Regions from separate parts of the Rhizobium sp. CFBP 8752 genome, predicted to be linked through region 2. Evidence: predicted binding sites of a transcription regulator. Region 2 holds the regulator's gene; the other holds the start of a gene.
What was found. Region 2 encodes PhoB, which activates phosphate uptake and scavenging genes when phosphate is short. Its sites were predicted from a motif close to TGTCATNNANCTGTCAT; they were not measured.
Positions count from the first base shown of each region.

Region 1 (7,565 bases), on a different contig from region 2:
GCCAGCGCCATGAACGGCGCCTTGATCATGCCTGAGGCCACCGACGAGAAGTCGACCGCCTCCTTGAGGCGCGACAGGAACGTATCGAATGTGATGCCGGAATAGACCAGCGTGATCACCGCAGCGCCGTAGAGGGCCGACAGGTTCGCGACGATGGTCAGGAGCGGCAGTGCGATCGTCAGAGCGACAAGGCGCGGGAACACGAGCACACCGACGGGATTAAGGCCGATGACGGTCAGCGCGTCGATCTCCTCGCGCATCTTCATGGAGCCGATTTCGGCGGTGATCGCGCTGCCCGAACGGCCGGCGATCATGATCGCAGTGATCAGAACGCCGATTTCGCGAAGCTGCAGAATGCCGACCAAGTCGACGACGAAGATTTCTGCCCCGAAATACCGGAGCTGGAAAGCGCCCTGCTGGGCAATGATCGCGCCGATCAGAAACGACATCAGCAGGATGATCGGAACCGCCCGAACGCCCATCCGGTCGATATGCGTCACGACGGATGCAGGAGAGACGCCGGATCCGCGGCCGAATTTCAGCTGTGCGCCACGGACCGCCGAACCGAGAATGTGCATGGCGGCGACGAAGTCACCGGCAAATTCCGTCATCGTCTTGCCGATCGGGCTGAACACGCGATCAAACAGCGACCGCTTGTCCTGATCGTTGGGCGGCGGTGCCGGGGTCTTTTCCGGCAGGGCGCCAACCAGTTCCTCGATCGTCCCTTCCGCCCCGACCAGTTTCGCGTCGCGACCCTGCTCGGCTTTTGCCGACATAAGACGGCGAATCAGCCAGGCGCCGGATGTATCGATTCCGTCGATCCCCGAGACGTCGATCTCGAGGGATCCAGACCCGCTGCTCTTTTCAAGATCGCCAAACGCCTTGAGGACCGGCGAAATCGAATGATTGCGCCATTCTCCGGCCAGAATGTAGCGCTCGCCATCGCCGCCGGGCAGGTCTTCGGCTTTGATTTCGGCAGGTTGTGACGGCACAGGTTTCTTTCGGCTTAGGTTAAGCAGCACGCGGCTGCGATCTGCTGTTGATCGCAGCACTGAGAGCGGCAATATAGCGACCCTGAACGGATTTGCCACAACGCCCAGGTGGAAAACCATGACGCGTCACTTCGAAGCAACAATCGAGAAATTCCCGATCGCGGGGGTGTTTACGATTTCCCGCGGTTCCAAGACAGAAGCCGAGGTGGTGACCTGTGCGATCACCCGCGACGGCCTGACCGGCCGGGGCGAATGCGTTCCCTACAAACGCTACGGTGAAACAACCGAAGGCGTCCTCGACGAGATCAACTCCCTCGCTTCGATGATGCACGATGGCATGGATCGACACACACTGCAGACGCGCCTGCGACCGGGAGCCGCCCGCAACGCGGTGGACTGCGCCTTGTGGGATCTGGAAGCCAAAAGCCTTGGCCGATCGGTCGCATCGATGATTGAAGCTGCCGAAAAGCCGCTCATCACCGCCTTCACGCTGTCGCTTGGCGAGCCGGAGGCAATGGCAGAGGATGCGCGCAGGAATGCGGCGCGCCCTCTCCTCAAGGTCAAGCTCGGCACAGACGATGACGAAAGCCGAATGCGGGCGGTCAGGCAGGCAGCGCCCGATTCGCGTCTGATCGTCGATGCCAACGAGGGTTGGACAGAGGACAGTCTGGCCCGACATCTGGATGTGGCCGACGCCCTCGGTATCTCGTTGATCGAGCAACCGCTGCCAGCCGGCAAGGATGCAATCCTTGCCACCATTCGCCGCAAGGTGATGATCTGCGCTGACGAAAGCGTGCACGCAACCGGCGATCTTGCAAGTTTGAGAAACCGCTACGACGCCGTCAACATCAAGCTCGACAAGACCGGCGGGCTGACCGAGGCGCTGATCATGAAGGAGGAAGCGCAGCGACTGGGCTTTGCCGTCATGATCGGCTGCATGGTCGGAACCTCGCTTGCCATGGCCCCCGCAGTTCTTCTGGCGCAGGATGCCGACTACGCCGATCTCGACGGTCCGCTACTCTTGGCGCAAGACCGCCCGGACGGGCTGCGATACGACGGATCGCTGGTCTATCCGCCCCGGACGAATCTCTGGGGATAATGAGTCCCTTGCACCGACAGGCCGTTACGCAGCCTGCATGCCCCTAATGGTCTCCGGTGAAGGCAGCGTCGTGATTTCCGCAGTCTTCGCGATCTTCTGCCAGGAGATCAGTTCCAGCGTCCCGTCGCGATGCTCGGCAATCGCCGTGCAGCTTTCGACCCAGTCGCCCGTGTTGACGTAGTGGATCCCGTCGATGTCTTCCATCACCGCATGATGGATATGGCCGCAGATGATGCCATCGACATTGTTGCGACGAGCCTCGTCGACGACAACCTTCTGGAACTCGCCGATGAAATTCACGGCGTGCTTCACCTGCAGCTTCGCCCAGGCGGAGAATGACCAGTATGGCAGGCCGATGCGGCGGCGCACCGCTGCAAGACCGACATTGATGGCGATTGCCGCATCATAGGCCCAGTCACCGAGATAGGCGAGCAGACGCGCATTGCGCACCACGACGTCGAACTCGTCACCGTGCAGCACCAGGTATTTCCGCCCGTCTGCCATCTCGTAGATCATCCGGTCTGCGACCTCGATACCGCCGAAATGCATGCCGGGGAAATCGCGCAGGAATTCGTCGTGGTTTCCCGGAATGTAGACGATCCGCGTGCCCTTGCGCGCCTTGCGCAAAAGCTTCTGAACCACGTCGTTACAGCCCTGCGGCCAGTTCCAGCTGCGCTTCAACCGCCAGCCGTCGACGATATCGCCGACCAGCACGATCGTTTCCGCCTCGTGGTAGCGCAGGAAATCGAGGAGAAAGTCCGTGCGGGCGGCTTTGGAGCCGAGATGCACGTCCGAAATGAACAGGGTTCTGAAATGCCTTGTCTCGATTGCATCGGCCACGGAAACGTCCCTTCGTTACCTACCTTGTCCTACCCTTCGAAAATCAGACTCGTGTTTCAGGATGATGACAGGGGCGCGATCGCCGCAGTCGGCGACCACCCGAAACCGGCGGCGAAATCCGACAGCATCGCAAATATTGTAGTTTCTCGATGGATCGATTGATGTAAGGAGGGGACTCGCATGTCAGGACGGAAATCGATACGAGGAGCCATAAGAGCATGGATGGGCACGACAATCCGAAACCATCGCCGGTAACCGGAGATCTCGACGAACAGGCTCTCTTCTTCCACCGCTATCCCCGCCCCGGCAAACTGGAAATCCAGGCCACCAAGCCGCTCGGCAACCAGCGCGACCTGGCACTTGCCTATTCGCCGGGTGTGGCCGCCCCTTGCCTTGCGATCCGCGACAATCCGGAAATGGCCGCGGAATTTACCGCGCGTGCCAATCTGGTCGCCGTGGTCTCCAATGGCACTGCCGTGCTCGGCCTCGGCAATATCGGCCCGCTTGCCTCCAAGCCGGTAATGGAAGGAAAGGCCGTCCTCTTCAAGAAATTCGCCGGAATCGATGTGTTCGACATCGAAATCGACGCGCCCGGCATCGAAGCCATGGTCTCGACGATCTCGGCACTCGAGCCGACCTTCGGCGGCATCAACCTCGAAGACATCAAGTCCCCGGAATGTTTCGAAGTCGAGCGTCGTCTTCGCGAAAAGATGAATATCCCGGTCTTCCACGACGATCAGCACGGAACGGCGATCATTGTCGCCGCCGCGATCCTCAACGGCCTGGAGCTTGCCGGCAAGACGATCGATAACGTCAAGATCGTCACGTCGGGCGCCGGTGCAGCGGCGCTTGCCTGCCTGCATCTTCTCGTGTCGCTTGGCGCGAAGAAGGAAAACATCTGGGTCCACGATATCGAAGGGCTGGTCTATGAGGGCCGCGTCGAGCTGATGGACGAGTGGAAGGCGATCTACGCCCAGAAAAGCGACAACCGCGTTCTGGCCGACAATATCGCCGGCGCAGACGTCTTCCTCGGCCTGTCGGCCGCAGGCGTGTTGAAGCCCGAACTTCTGGTGCAGATGGCCGAAAAGCCGCTGATCATGGCGCTCGCCAACCCGACGCCGGAAATCATGCCGGAACTGGCCCGAGCCGAACGTCCCGACGCGATGATCTGCACCGGCCGCTCGGACTTCGCCAACCAGGTCAACAACGTCCTCTGCTTCCCCTACATTTTCCGTGGTGCGCTCGATTGCGGCGCGCGCACGATCAACGAAGAAATGAAGATGGCGGCGGTCAAGGCGATCGCAGCACTTGCCCGCGAGGAAGTCTCTGACGTCGCCGCGAAAGCCTATTCCGGCGAAACGCCGATCTTCGGCCCCGACTACCTGATCCCGTCGCCATTTGATCCGCGGCTGATCCTGCGCATCGCGCCGGCCGTCGCACGCGCTGCGGCCGAAAGCGGCGTCGCCGCTCGTCCGATCCAGGATTTCGAAGCCTATCTCGACCAGCTTAGCCGATTCGTCTGGCGCTCCGGCTTCGTGATGAAGCCGATCTTCACGGCGGCCAAGACTGCCGAAAGAAACCGCGTCATCTTCGCAGAAGGCGAGGACGAACGCGTTCTGAGAGCCGCACAGATCCTGCTCGAAGAGCAGATTGCAAGGCCCATCCTGATCGGCCGTCCCTCGGTCATCGAAGCGCGTCTCCAGCGTTTCGGCATCCGCATCCGCCCGAATGTCGATTTCGCCGTCGTCAATCCGGAAGACGATCCGCGTTACCGCGGCTATGTCGACGACTATTTCGCGCTTGTCGGTCGCCAGGGCGTCAACCCGGAAGCGGCACGAACCATCGTGCGCACCAGCAACACGGTCATCGGCGCGCTGTCGGTCCAGCGCGGCGAGGCCGATGCACTGATTTGCGGCATCGAAGGCCGCTACGACCGGCATCTGCGCGACGTCAACCAGATCATCGGCAAACGTGAAGGCACGAAGACGCTCGCCGGCCTCAGCCTCTTGATTTCGCAGCGTGGTGCGATCTTCTTCACCGACACGTTCGTCAACTACAATCCGACCGCCGAAGAGATTGCCGAGATCACCATTCTCTCGGCCCAGGAAGTGCGCCGCTTCGGCATCAAACCGAAGGCGGCCCTCATCTGCCACTCCAATTTCGGCTCGCGCAATTCCGAAAGCGCCGCGAAGATGCGCGACGCACTCGCCATCATTCGCGAACGGGCGCCGGATCTGGAAGTCGACGGTGAAATGCAGGGTGGCTCGGCGCTTTCCGAGGAACTGCGCAAGCGCGCCATGCCGAGCACCACATTGTCCGGTGAAGCCAATCTGCTGGTCTTCCCGAACCTCGATGCGGCCAGCATCTCGCTTGGCCTGGTGCGCACCATGATGGACGCGCTGCATGTCGGCCCGATCCTGCTTGGCACGGCAAAACCCGCCCATGTTCTCGGCCAGTCCGTCACATCCCGCGGCGTCGTCAATATGGCGGCTCTGGCCGTCGTCGAAGCCTCGCAGCCAGAGTCGCTGTTCGGCTAGGTCTCACAGAAGCCGGGGCGGTTTAGGATATCTTCATCCGCCCCGGCCTATGTTTGATGGGTTTTAACGAATTGCCGGAAAAGCGATGCGATTTCGCGGCCTGATCTTCATTCCGCTCGTCTTCGTCCCCGCCTCCGTCCTGGCGCGGGATGCGCAGCTTTGTGCGGATCTGTACCGCAAGCTTCACAGCACACCGGTTGTGATCGGCAATACCGCTGAGATGCGCCGATATGCGCAGGACCTCAGCCAGGCAAACTCCGACATCCGCAAACTTCGCGTCGACATGCGGCGCGCCGGATGCGGTGGCGGCAGCATTGTTTCCTTTGGCGCGGCCAAGGCCGACCAGTGCGAACCTCTCCTCGAGCAGCTGCAAGCCCTGGAGGAAAACCGCGAAGTGCTTGTTGACGAGCGCAACAAAGCCCGCAACCTGTCCGTCACCGGGGAAGAGCGCGGCGCAACCATCGTTGCCATCCGCCAGAATGCCTGCATTCCGTCCGATTTCCAGGATGTCGCGAAGGAGGAGGAAAAGGAACGGATCCGGGTAAAGGGGATCGCGCTACCGAAGGATGAGGAGGCCTATTCCGGCAGCATCACCGACCTGCGGACCCGCAAGCCTGCCACCGTCCAGAAGGTTGCGATCGATCCCACGCCGCCGGTACCGGAGCGGAATTACGAAACCTCCGCAAAGGTCCGCACGGTGGGTCCGATTTTTCTCCCTGAAGCCAGTATTGATCTGCGCCACCCCCGCGAAAATGGACCGCAGCAACAGCAGTAGTCAGTCACCCTGCCAGCACTCGGAAAACACCAGATCATCCAGTGCAAGGCGCTGGCGCCAGCCGCGCACGGCCAGTTCCGGCTCGCTGTAGAGCTGGTCCACATGGCCGAGACAGAGCCAGGCGACGATCGCCACGCGCTCTGGGATACCCAGCAGCCTGCGCACGTCCTCATCGCGGAAAATGCTGACCCAGCCGACACCGACGCCTTCGGCGCGCGCGGCAAGCCACAGGTTCTGCACGGCGCAGACGGTGGAGTAGACATCCATGCGCGGATTGTGGGTGCGACCGAGGACGACCGGGCCCGCCCTGTCCGGATCACAGGTAACGCAGATCGATAGCGGCGCCTTGCGAATGCCTTCAAGCTTGAGGCTGCGATAAAGATCGCGCTCGCCGCCGGAAAACATCTCCGCCGCCTCGTCATTGGCCTTGGAAAAGGCCTCCCAGGCCGCCTGCCGCATCGCCTGGTCACGGACGAGGATGAAATTCCACGGCTGCATGAAACCGACTGACGGTGCGGCATGCGCGGCCGCCAGAAGACGGGATACAAGCTCGTCGCTCAAGGGATCGCCAAGAAACTGGTCGCGAACGTCGCGTCGCGTTTCGATCACCCGGTAGATCGCTGCCCGCTCCGCCGCGGAAAAGGCGCCTGCCGGAGCAAGGCCCGCTTGCGTATCGTCGGACGGGTCTGGAATTGGCGGCATCGTCTATCCCCAACAATGCTTGCGACGGCTGAAGCAAAACTGCCGAGGCTATGCCCGACCATACCAGTTATCGCAAGCCCATCACGAAACAGGAAAATACCTGACATAGGCGAATTCGTCACCGTCCGGTGACCAGTTTGGCGAATTCATCGTGCCCTGCCCGCCGAACAGTTCGAACAGCGTTTCGACATTGCTGCCATCCATATCCATCAGCCGAACCCGGACATCGAGATCGCGCGGATGATCGAACACGTCGCCGTCATAGGATACGAAAACGATCTTGTCTCCCTTCGGTGACGGATGCGGAAACCAGTCGCCATAGGGGCTGTCGGTGATGCGCTCCGCCGAGCCGCCCAAAGCCGGCACGCGCCAGATCTGCATGGTGCCCGTGCGGCTCGAATTGAAATAGATCCAGTTCCCGTCCGGGGAGTAGTCAGGCCCGTCGTTGCGGCCTTCGCCATGGGTGAGCCGCATCTCCTCGCCGCCTTCGACCGCAATCGTATAGATATCGAAAACGTCGTCGCGGATGCCGCAATAGGCGAAGCGCTGTCCGTCCGGAGACCAGCCGTGCCAGTAGGAGGGAAGGTTCCGTGTTACCAACCTTGGCTTGCCCCCGGTCG
Region 1 covers NZ_JACYUZ010000001.1:1,411,241-1,418,805, reverse strand. Annotated here, with positions in the region: gene IFT59_RS06740 (MlaE family lipid ABC transporter permease subunit) at 1-1,052, opposite strand, end outside; gene dgcA (N-acetyl-D-Glu racemase DgcA) at 1,111-2,091, shown strand; gene IFT59_RS06730 (UDP-2,3-diacylglucosamine diphosphatase) at 2,116-2,931, opposite strand; gene IFT59_RS06725 (NADP-dependent malic enzyme) at 3,150-5,468, shown strand; gene IFT59_RS06720 (hypothetical protein) at 5,554-6,243, shown strand; gene bluB (5,6-dimethylbenzimidazole synthase) at 6,244-6,945, opposite strand; gene IFT59_RS06710 (TolB family protein) at 7,027-7,565, opposite strand, start outside.
Region 1: IFT59_RS06730 (UDP-2,3-diacylglucosamine diphosphatase) is a predicted target of PhoB. The motif match lies at 2,985-3,001, and genes of this name have one in related genera.

Region 2 (7,565 bases):
TCCCGTCGAACTGCGCGCAGCGCTTGGCGCTAAGGGCGTCCCGCTTGCCGGCGACCCCGAACCATACATGGTCGAGTCCGCTGGCGATCTCAACGTCATGACCAAGATCAGCAACTGGGTTATGACCGCGGTAGTCCTTCTGGCAGCCCTGATCGGCGCCGGCTTTTCCTACACGCGCATCGCGCCGCGGTTTCGGGCTCGCAACCGTGTCGAGAAGGTGATCCTCGCAAGCCTCGTCGTCGCATCCTCGATCGCGATCCTGACCACGGTCGGCATCGTTGCCTCGATGCTGACGGAAGCGACGCACTTCTTCACCAGCATCCCGCCGTGGGAGTTCTTCTTCGGCACCGTGTGGGATCCGCGCTTTGCGGCCGCCGGCGCCACGGACTCGGCTGGTCAGTTCGGCCTTATCCCGCTGCTTCTCGGCACACTCTATATCGGCTTCGTCGCCATGCTCGTCGCCGTCCCGAGCGGTCTGTTTTCCGCGATCTACATGTCGGAATACGCCTCCCGCGGTGTCCGCTCCGTGGCAAAGCCTCTGCTCGAAGTTCTCGCCGGCATTCCCACCATCGTCTACGGCTTCTTTGCCCTGACGACGGTCGGCCCGTTCCTGCGCGACCTGTCTTCGCAGCTGAACGGCCTTGTCACCGGCGATTACGCCAACTTCATCCAGGCACAGAGCGTTCTCACCGCCGGCTTCGTCATGGGCATCATGCTGATCCCTTACGTCTCGTCGCTGTCGGACGACATCATAACCGCCGTGCCGGGAACGCTTCGTGACGGCTCGCTCGGTCTCGGCGCCACCCAGTCCGAAACCATCAAGAAGGTCGTCCTGCCGGCAGCACTGCCGGGCATCGTCGGCGCACTTCTGATGACCGCCTCGCGCGCCATCGGCGAAACCATGATCGTAGTGCTCGCCGCCGGCGTCGCCGCCCGCATGCAGCTCAACCCGTTCGAGCCGATGACGACGGTGACCGTCAAGATCGTCAGCCAGCTGACGGGCGACCTTGAATTCACCTCGCCGCAGACGCTTGTCGCCTTCGCACTCGGCATCACGCTCTTTGCGATCACGCTTTGCCTCAACATCTACGCGCTCTACATCGTGCGCAAATACCGGGAGCAGTACGAATGACCGACGTGGTTTCCTCCACCGCCGGCGTCTTGGCCAAGCCTGCCCGTCGCGATATCGGTATCAAACGCCGCTACGCCGCCGAGCGCCGCTTCCGTGCCTATGGCATCGCTGCTCTCTCGTTCGGCATCCTGTTCCTGATGCTCCTTCTGTGGTCGGTCGTCTCGAAGGGCTATACCGCCTTTCAGCAGACGATGATCACGATCCCTGTCGAGTTCTCGCAGCAGATCATCGACAAGGATAATGTGCGGGCTACGGATCCGGCCAAGCTGATGACGGCCAACTACCCGATCGTCGCCCGCAATGCGCTGGCGAAGGTTCTGGGCGTCGCCGAAACCGATCGCCAGGGCCTGCGTGCCGTCAACCAGATGATTTCGGACGGCGTTCGTGGCCAGCTGCGCGATATGGTCGTTTCCGATCCTGAGATCATCGGCACGACTCAGACGGTTTCGCTTCTGGCGGCCGGCGATATCGACAGCGCCGTGAAAGGCCAGATCAATCTCGACGTGGCGGAAACCAGCCGCAAGGTGTCCGACCAGCAGGTCGGATGGATGAAGCAGCTGACCGACAGCGGTGCGCTCGCCAAGGAATTCAACACCGGCATTTTCTTCAACGGCGCGTCCAGCCGTCCGGAAGCAGCCGGCGTCGGCGTCGCTCTGATCGGCTCCTTCTACATGATGCTGATCGTGCTCGTCCTGTCGCTGCCGATCGGCGTCGCAGCCTCGATCTATCTTGAAGAGTTTGCCCCGAAGAACCGGTTCACCGACCTGATCGAGGTCAACATCAACAATCTCGCAGCGGTCCCGTCGATCGTCTACGGTCTGTTGGGTCTCGCGGTCTTCATCAACTTCATGGGCCTGCCGCGCTCGGCCTCGCTGGTCGGCGGCCTGGTGCTGACGCTGATGACGCTTCCGACCATTATCATCGCCACCCGCGCGGCACTGAAAGCAGTGCCACCGTCGATCCGTGCTGCAGCGCTCGGGCTCGGTGCCTCGAAGATGCAGACCATCTTCCACCATGTCCTGCCGCTTGCCATGCCCGGTATCCTGACCGGTACGATCATCGGCCTCGCGCACGCCCTTGGCGAAACCGCGCCGCTCCTCTTGATCGGCATGGTCGCCTTCGTGGCGAACTATCCGACCACGCCGATGGATCCGTCGACAGCGCTGCCGGTACAGATCTACATGTGGGCTAACGAGGCGGAACGCGCCTTCGTTGAACGAACCTCGGGAGCGATCATGATCCTGCTCCTGTTCCTGATCTTGATGAATGTTGGCGCAATTCTCTTGCGACGCCGCTTCGAACGGCGTTGGTAGAGGAAGGGGGAAGCAATGAACATGATGTCAGAAGCTGCAGTTGAGAAGGCGCTGGACAAGAAAATGAACGACGTTGCATATAAGATGATCGGCAAGGATGTCTCCGTTTATTACGGTGACAAGCGCGCTCTTTATGACGTGAACCTGAATGTCCGCCAAAATACCGTCACTGCTTTGATCGGTCCGTCTGGCTGCGGCAAGTCCACCTTCCTGCGCACGATGAACCGCATGAACGACACGATCGAGGGTTGCCGCGTCACCGGCAAGATCACGCTCGACGGCGACGATATCTACGACAAGGAAATCGACGTCGTGGAGCTGCGTGCCCGGGTCGGCATGGTGTTCCAAAAGCCGAACCCGTTCCCGAAGTCGATCTACGAGAACATTGCCTACGGTCCCCGCATCCACGGTCTTGCCCGCGGCAAGACGGAAATGGACGCGATCGTCGAGGCAAGCCTGCAGCGCGCCGGCCTCTGGGCAGAAGTCAAGGATCGCCTGCATGAAGGCGGTACCGGCCTTTCCGGCGGTCAGCAGCAGCGCCTTTGCATCGCCCGTGCGATCGCCGTTTCGCCTGAAGTCATTCTGATGGACGAGCCGTGCTCGGCACTCGACCCCATCGCCACGGCCAAGGTCGAGGAACTGATCCACGAACTGCGCGCCAACTACACGATCGTGATCGTCACCCACTCGATGCAGCAGGCGGCCCGCGTTTCACAGCGCACGGCAATGTTCCATCTCGGCCACCTGGTCGAGGAAAACGATACCGACAAGATGTTCACCAATCCGGATGACCAGCGCACCCAGGATTACATCATGGGCCGCTTCGGCTGATGCGGGCGCAGAGCCCGTCAGCCGCAACTGCAGACATCAAGGATCAGACACATGGTTTCGACCCATATTCTCTCGGCCTATGACGAGGAACTGAAATACCTGAACCGCCGGATCTCCGAAATGGGCGGCCTGGCGGAGCAGATGTGCGGTGACGCCGTGCGTGCGCTCGTCAACTCCGACTCGGCGCTGGCCCAGAAGGTCATCTCGGACGACGTCATTCTCGACCATGCCGAGCGCGATATCCAGGACAAGGCGATCGTCACCATCGCCAAGCGCCAGCCGATGGCGGCCGACCTTCGCGAAATCATCGGCACGCTGCGCATTGCAGCTGACCTGGAACGCGTCGGCGACCTTGGTAAGAACACCGCCAAGCGCGTGCTCGCCGTGCAGGGAACAGGCGTCCCGCGCAAGCTCGCCCGTGGTCTGGAGCATCTTTCCGAACTGGCGCTGGTGCAGCTCAAGGACGTTCTTGATGTCTTCGCCAACCGCTCCGCGGAAAAAGCCGAAATCATCCGCCAGCGCGATGAAGAGATTGACGCGATGTACACCTCGCTGTTCCGCGAACTCCTCACCTACATGATGGAGGATCCGCGCAACATCACCACCTGCACCCATCTCCTGTTCTGCGCCAAGAACATCGAGCGCATCGGCGACCACGCGACCAATATCGCCGAGACCATCTACTACATCGCGACCGGCGCACAGCCGGAGGGCGAACGTCCGAAGGACGATACGTCCAACATGCTCGGCTCCGCCGGGACATGATGCAGCTCTCCCGAAATCGCCTGCCGGTTTCGGGACGATAACTGCCAAAACCAATGACCTGAAGCAGCGCGAGCGGATCTGGCGGATCTAAGTGCAGTTCGGGACGAGTGACGGAGCAAGTCGGAATGCAGCCGAAGATCGCAGTCGTGGAAGACGAAGAGGCCCTCAGCGTCCTCCTTCGGTATAACCTGGAGGCCGAGGGTTACGAGGTCGATACCGTGCTTCGCGGTGACGAAGCGGAAATCAGGCTTCAGGAGCGCGTTCCGGATCTTCTCATTCTCGACTGGATGCTGCCGGGCGTTTCAGGCATCGAACTCTGCCGTCGCCTGCGTATGCGGCCGGAGACGGAACGCCTGCCGATCATCATGCTGACGGCGCGCGGCGAAGAAAGCGAGCGCGTTCGCGGGCTTGCCACCGGCGCAGACGACTATGTGGTCAAGCCTTTCTCGACGCCGGAACTGATGGCCCGCGTCAAGGCGATGCTGCGCCGTGCCCGACCGGAGGTCCTTTCGAGCGTCCTCAAATGCGGCGATATCGAACTCGATCGCGAAACCCATCGCGTTCACCGCAAGAGCCGCGAAGTTCGCCTCGGGCCGACAGAGTTTAGACTTCTGGAATTCCTGATGGCGTCGCCCAGCCGCGTCTTTTCGCGCTCGCAGTTGCTCGACGGCGTCTGGGGCCATGACATCTATGTCGACGAACGCACCGTCGACGTGCATGTGGGGCGCCTGCGGAAGGCACTCAACTTCTCCAACATGCAGGACGTCATCCGCACGGTCCGCGGTGCCGGCTACTCGATGGAAGCCTGAGCACCGCGTCTCCTAGCCGGCAGCGTCATGGCAATGACACCGGCCACCACGCAGGCCAGGCCGAGCCAGGCTGTCGAGGCAAGCGTTTCGCCGAGAAACACGACACCGATGCCAACGCCGATCGGCACCCGCAGATAGGCCTGCGCCGTCGTGCCGACGGAGCCGAGCGTCTGCACGAGCCGGAAATAGATGACGAAGGCGAGCGCCGTCGAAAATACCGCGAGCGCCAACAGGGCGAGCATGGAATCGGTGCTGGGAGTCAGCGTCCAGGGTCTGTCGACCACGAGGCTCACGGGAATGAGGATGGCCGCGCCTGCAATCAGCGATCCCGCGGCGGGCATCATCGGGTCCAATCCCTTAAAATTCTTGCCGAAGATGGCAGCCGCCGCATAGCAGATCGTCGCCGCCACGATGGCGAGTTGAGCCCAGAGGTTCTCGCCCGAGCCGGCAAGCGCCTCAATGCCGACGATCAGGCATATGCCGACAATGCCTGCGGCAACTCCAAACAGCTTGGCCGCAGAGACGCTTTCATGGCGCGTGATCAGCGCCGTCAGCAGAAACGCGAAGATCGGTGTCGTGGAACTCAAAATGGTGGCAAGGCCCGCATCGGTCGTCTGTTCGGCCCAGGCAATCAGGGTGAAGGGGACCGCGCTGTTGAGGCAGGCCTGAACCGTGAAAAGCTTCCAGGTCTGCCGGTCGGTCGGCAGCTTCAATCCGCGAAGGCGTAGTGCCGCAGCGAGAATGAGCCCGGCGACCAGTGTTCTGACGGCAATAAAGGTGACAGGCGAAATCGTCTCCACACCGACTTTGATCAGCGTGTAGGACGCGCCCCAAAGCGTCGCGAGCGTGAGGAGCAGCAACAGATCCGTTGCCATGCTTGTTTTAGTGTCCGCCATTCCAGTTCCTATCCCCATCCATGCAATCTCCGCCCCTCTTAGCGGAGAGAGGAAAAGAAATGCTTCGGCGACGGCCGAACCGTTGACCGCTGACGGCAAAGTTTTCCGGTGCTAGAACCGGATCATGTCCAATATGGTTTCAGGAAACACGATTGCGGAGGTTGCAAGCCTGATCGGCGATGTCGCGCGCGCCAACATGCTGTCCGCGCTGATGGGCGGACAGGCGCTGACGGCAGGCGAACTGGCACGCCACGCCGGCGTCACCGCGCAGACCACCAGCGGCCATCTCGGCAAACTGGCGCAGGCTCGCCTGATCGAGGTCGAGAAGCAGGGCAGGCACCGCTATTACCGACTTGCCTCTCCGGAAGTCGCGCACGCGATCCACGCGTTGATGGCAGTCGCCGCGGATGGGCCGAAGCGCCATCATCCTGTCGGCCCGAAAGACGAGGCGTTACGGCTAGTCCGCACCTGTTACGACCACATGGCCGGCCGTCTCGCCATCGCGCTCGCCGACTCCCTGACCGGCAACGGCTATCTGCTGCTCGGCGATGGAGCCGGCCTGATCACCGATGAAGGCCGGCGTTTCTTTTGTGATTTCGGGATCGATCTCGACCAGCTGACCCGTTCGAAACGCCCGCTCTGCCGGACATGCCTCGATTGGAGCGAGCGACGGCCGCATCTGGCGGGACAAATGGGTGCGGCGCTGCTGGACCGCGCTCTTGGCGTCGGCTGGATCAGCCGCCGAGAGGAAACCCGGGCTCTGCGGATCACGCGCGCCGGAGAGATCGGGTTTGCTGACAAATTCAGGCTTCCATCGGACTGGCGTATTGCACCGTCCGAAACTCTGATGGTCAGGCGGCTTCCTGGGTCTTCCATTCCGGCAGCGGGAACAACTTGTCGTAGCCAAGATTGAAGAGATAGGCATAGACCACGTAGAACAGCGCGATCGCGATATCCATTGTCAGCGCATGGAGAAGGGTAATCTGCAGATACCACGCGATAAACGGCATCAGCACGACCAGCAGACCGATTTCGAACAGCACCGCATGAGCAATGCGCAAGGCAGGCGTCTTTAGCGTCGTACCCCGTCGCGCCTGCAGAAAGCGGTCGAAACCCAGATTGTAGAGGTAGTTCCAGCCGGTCGCGACCGTCGCAGACACGACGCCGACAATGCCCATATGTTCGGCCGGCATGTCGAAGACGAAAGCGCCGAGCGGCACCATCATCAGAAGCCCGATGATTTCAAAGCTGATGGCGTGGCGAATACGGTCTCTTATCGAGCGCATGATCTTCCCCTTTAGGTGAGGTTCATGCCGGGTCGTCCCGGCGTTATGCCCATTCAGGGGGAGGTCGTCCTCTCTCGAGGCCGAAATAGGAGCCCAGGGAGTGCGAGGCAAGTTTTTTCAGCGCAAGTCAGCCATGCCGAAAACGCAAAAGGCGGGCCAGAGCCCGCCTTCGATCTTGTTTCCGCAGCCGCCTGACTTAGGACGCGCGAGCAGCCGGACGACGGCGCTCGTGCACCGGCTGGTAGGCAAGCTTCGCGTGATATTTGCAATAGGGCGACGCATCCTGCGCATCGCAACCGCAGAAATGAAAGTCGTCCGTCAGCGGATCGCCAACCGGCCACTTGCATGTGCGCTCGGTGAGATCCGTCAGCGACAGACGGCGCGAGATCGGCACAACGACGCTGCCGGAAGCGGTGTATTTCACCGGTTCGGCGACGTTGACGTCCTGATCTTCCTTGAGTGCGTTTGCACCCACCGTCCGTGCTGCGGGACGGGCTGTGTCGCGTCCGGCAAAGCTCGGCGCGCGCGGAGCT
Region 2 covers NZ_JACYUZ010000003.1:125,473-133,037, reverse strand. Annotated here, with positions in the region: gene pstC (phosphate ABC transporter permease subunit PstC) at 1-1,132, shown strand, start outside; gene pstA (phosphate ABC transporter permease PstA) at 1,129-2,445, shown strand; gene pstB (phosphate ABC transporter ATP-binding protein PstB) at 2,461-3,276, shown strand; gene phoU (phosphate signaling complex protein PhoU) at 3,328-4,041, shown strand; gene phoB (phosphate regulon transcriptional regulator PhoB) at 4,167-4,850, shown strand; gene IFT59_RS16560 (DMT family transporter) at 4,832-5,746, opposite strand; gene IFT59_RS16555 (ArsR/SmtB family transcription factor) at 5,871-6,659, shown strand; gene IFT59_RS16550 (PACE efflux transporter) at 6,598-7,032, opposite strand; gene IFT59_RS16545 (GcrA family cell cycle regulator) at 7,229-7,565, opposite strand, start outside.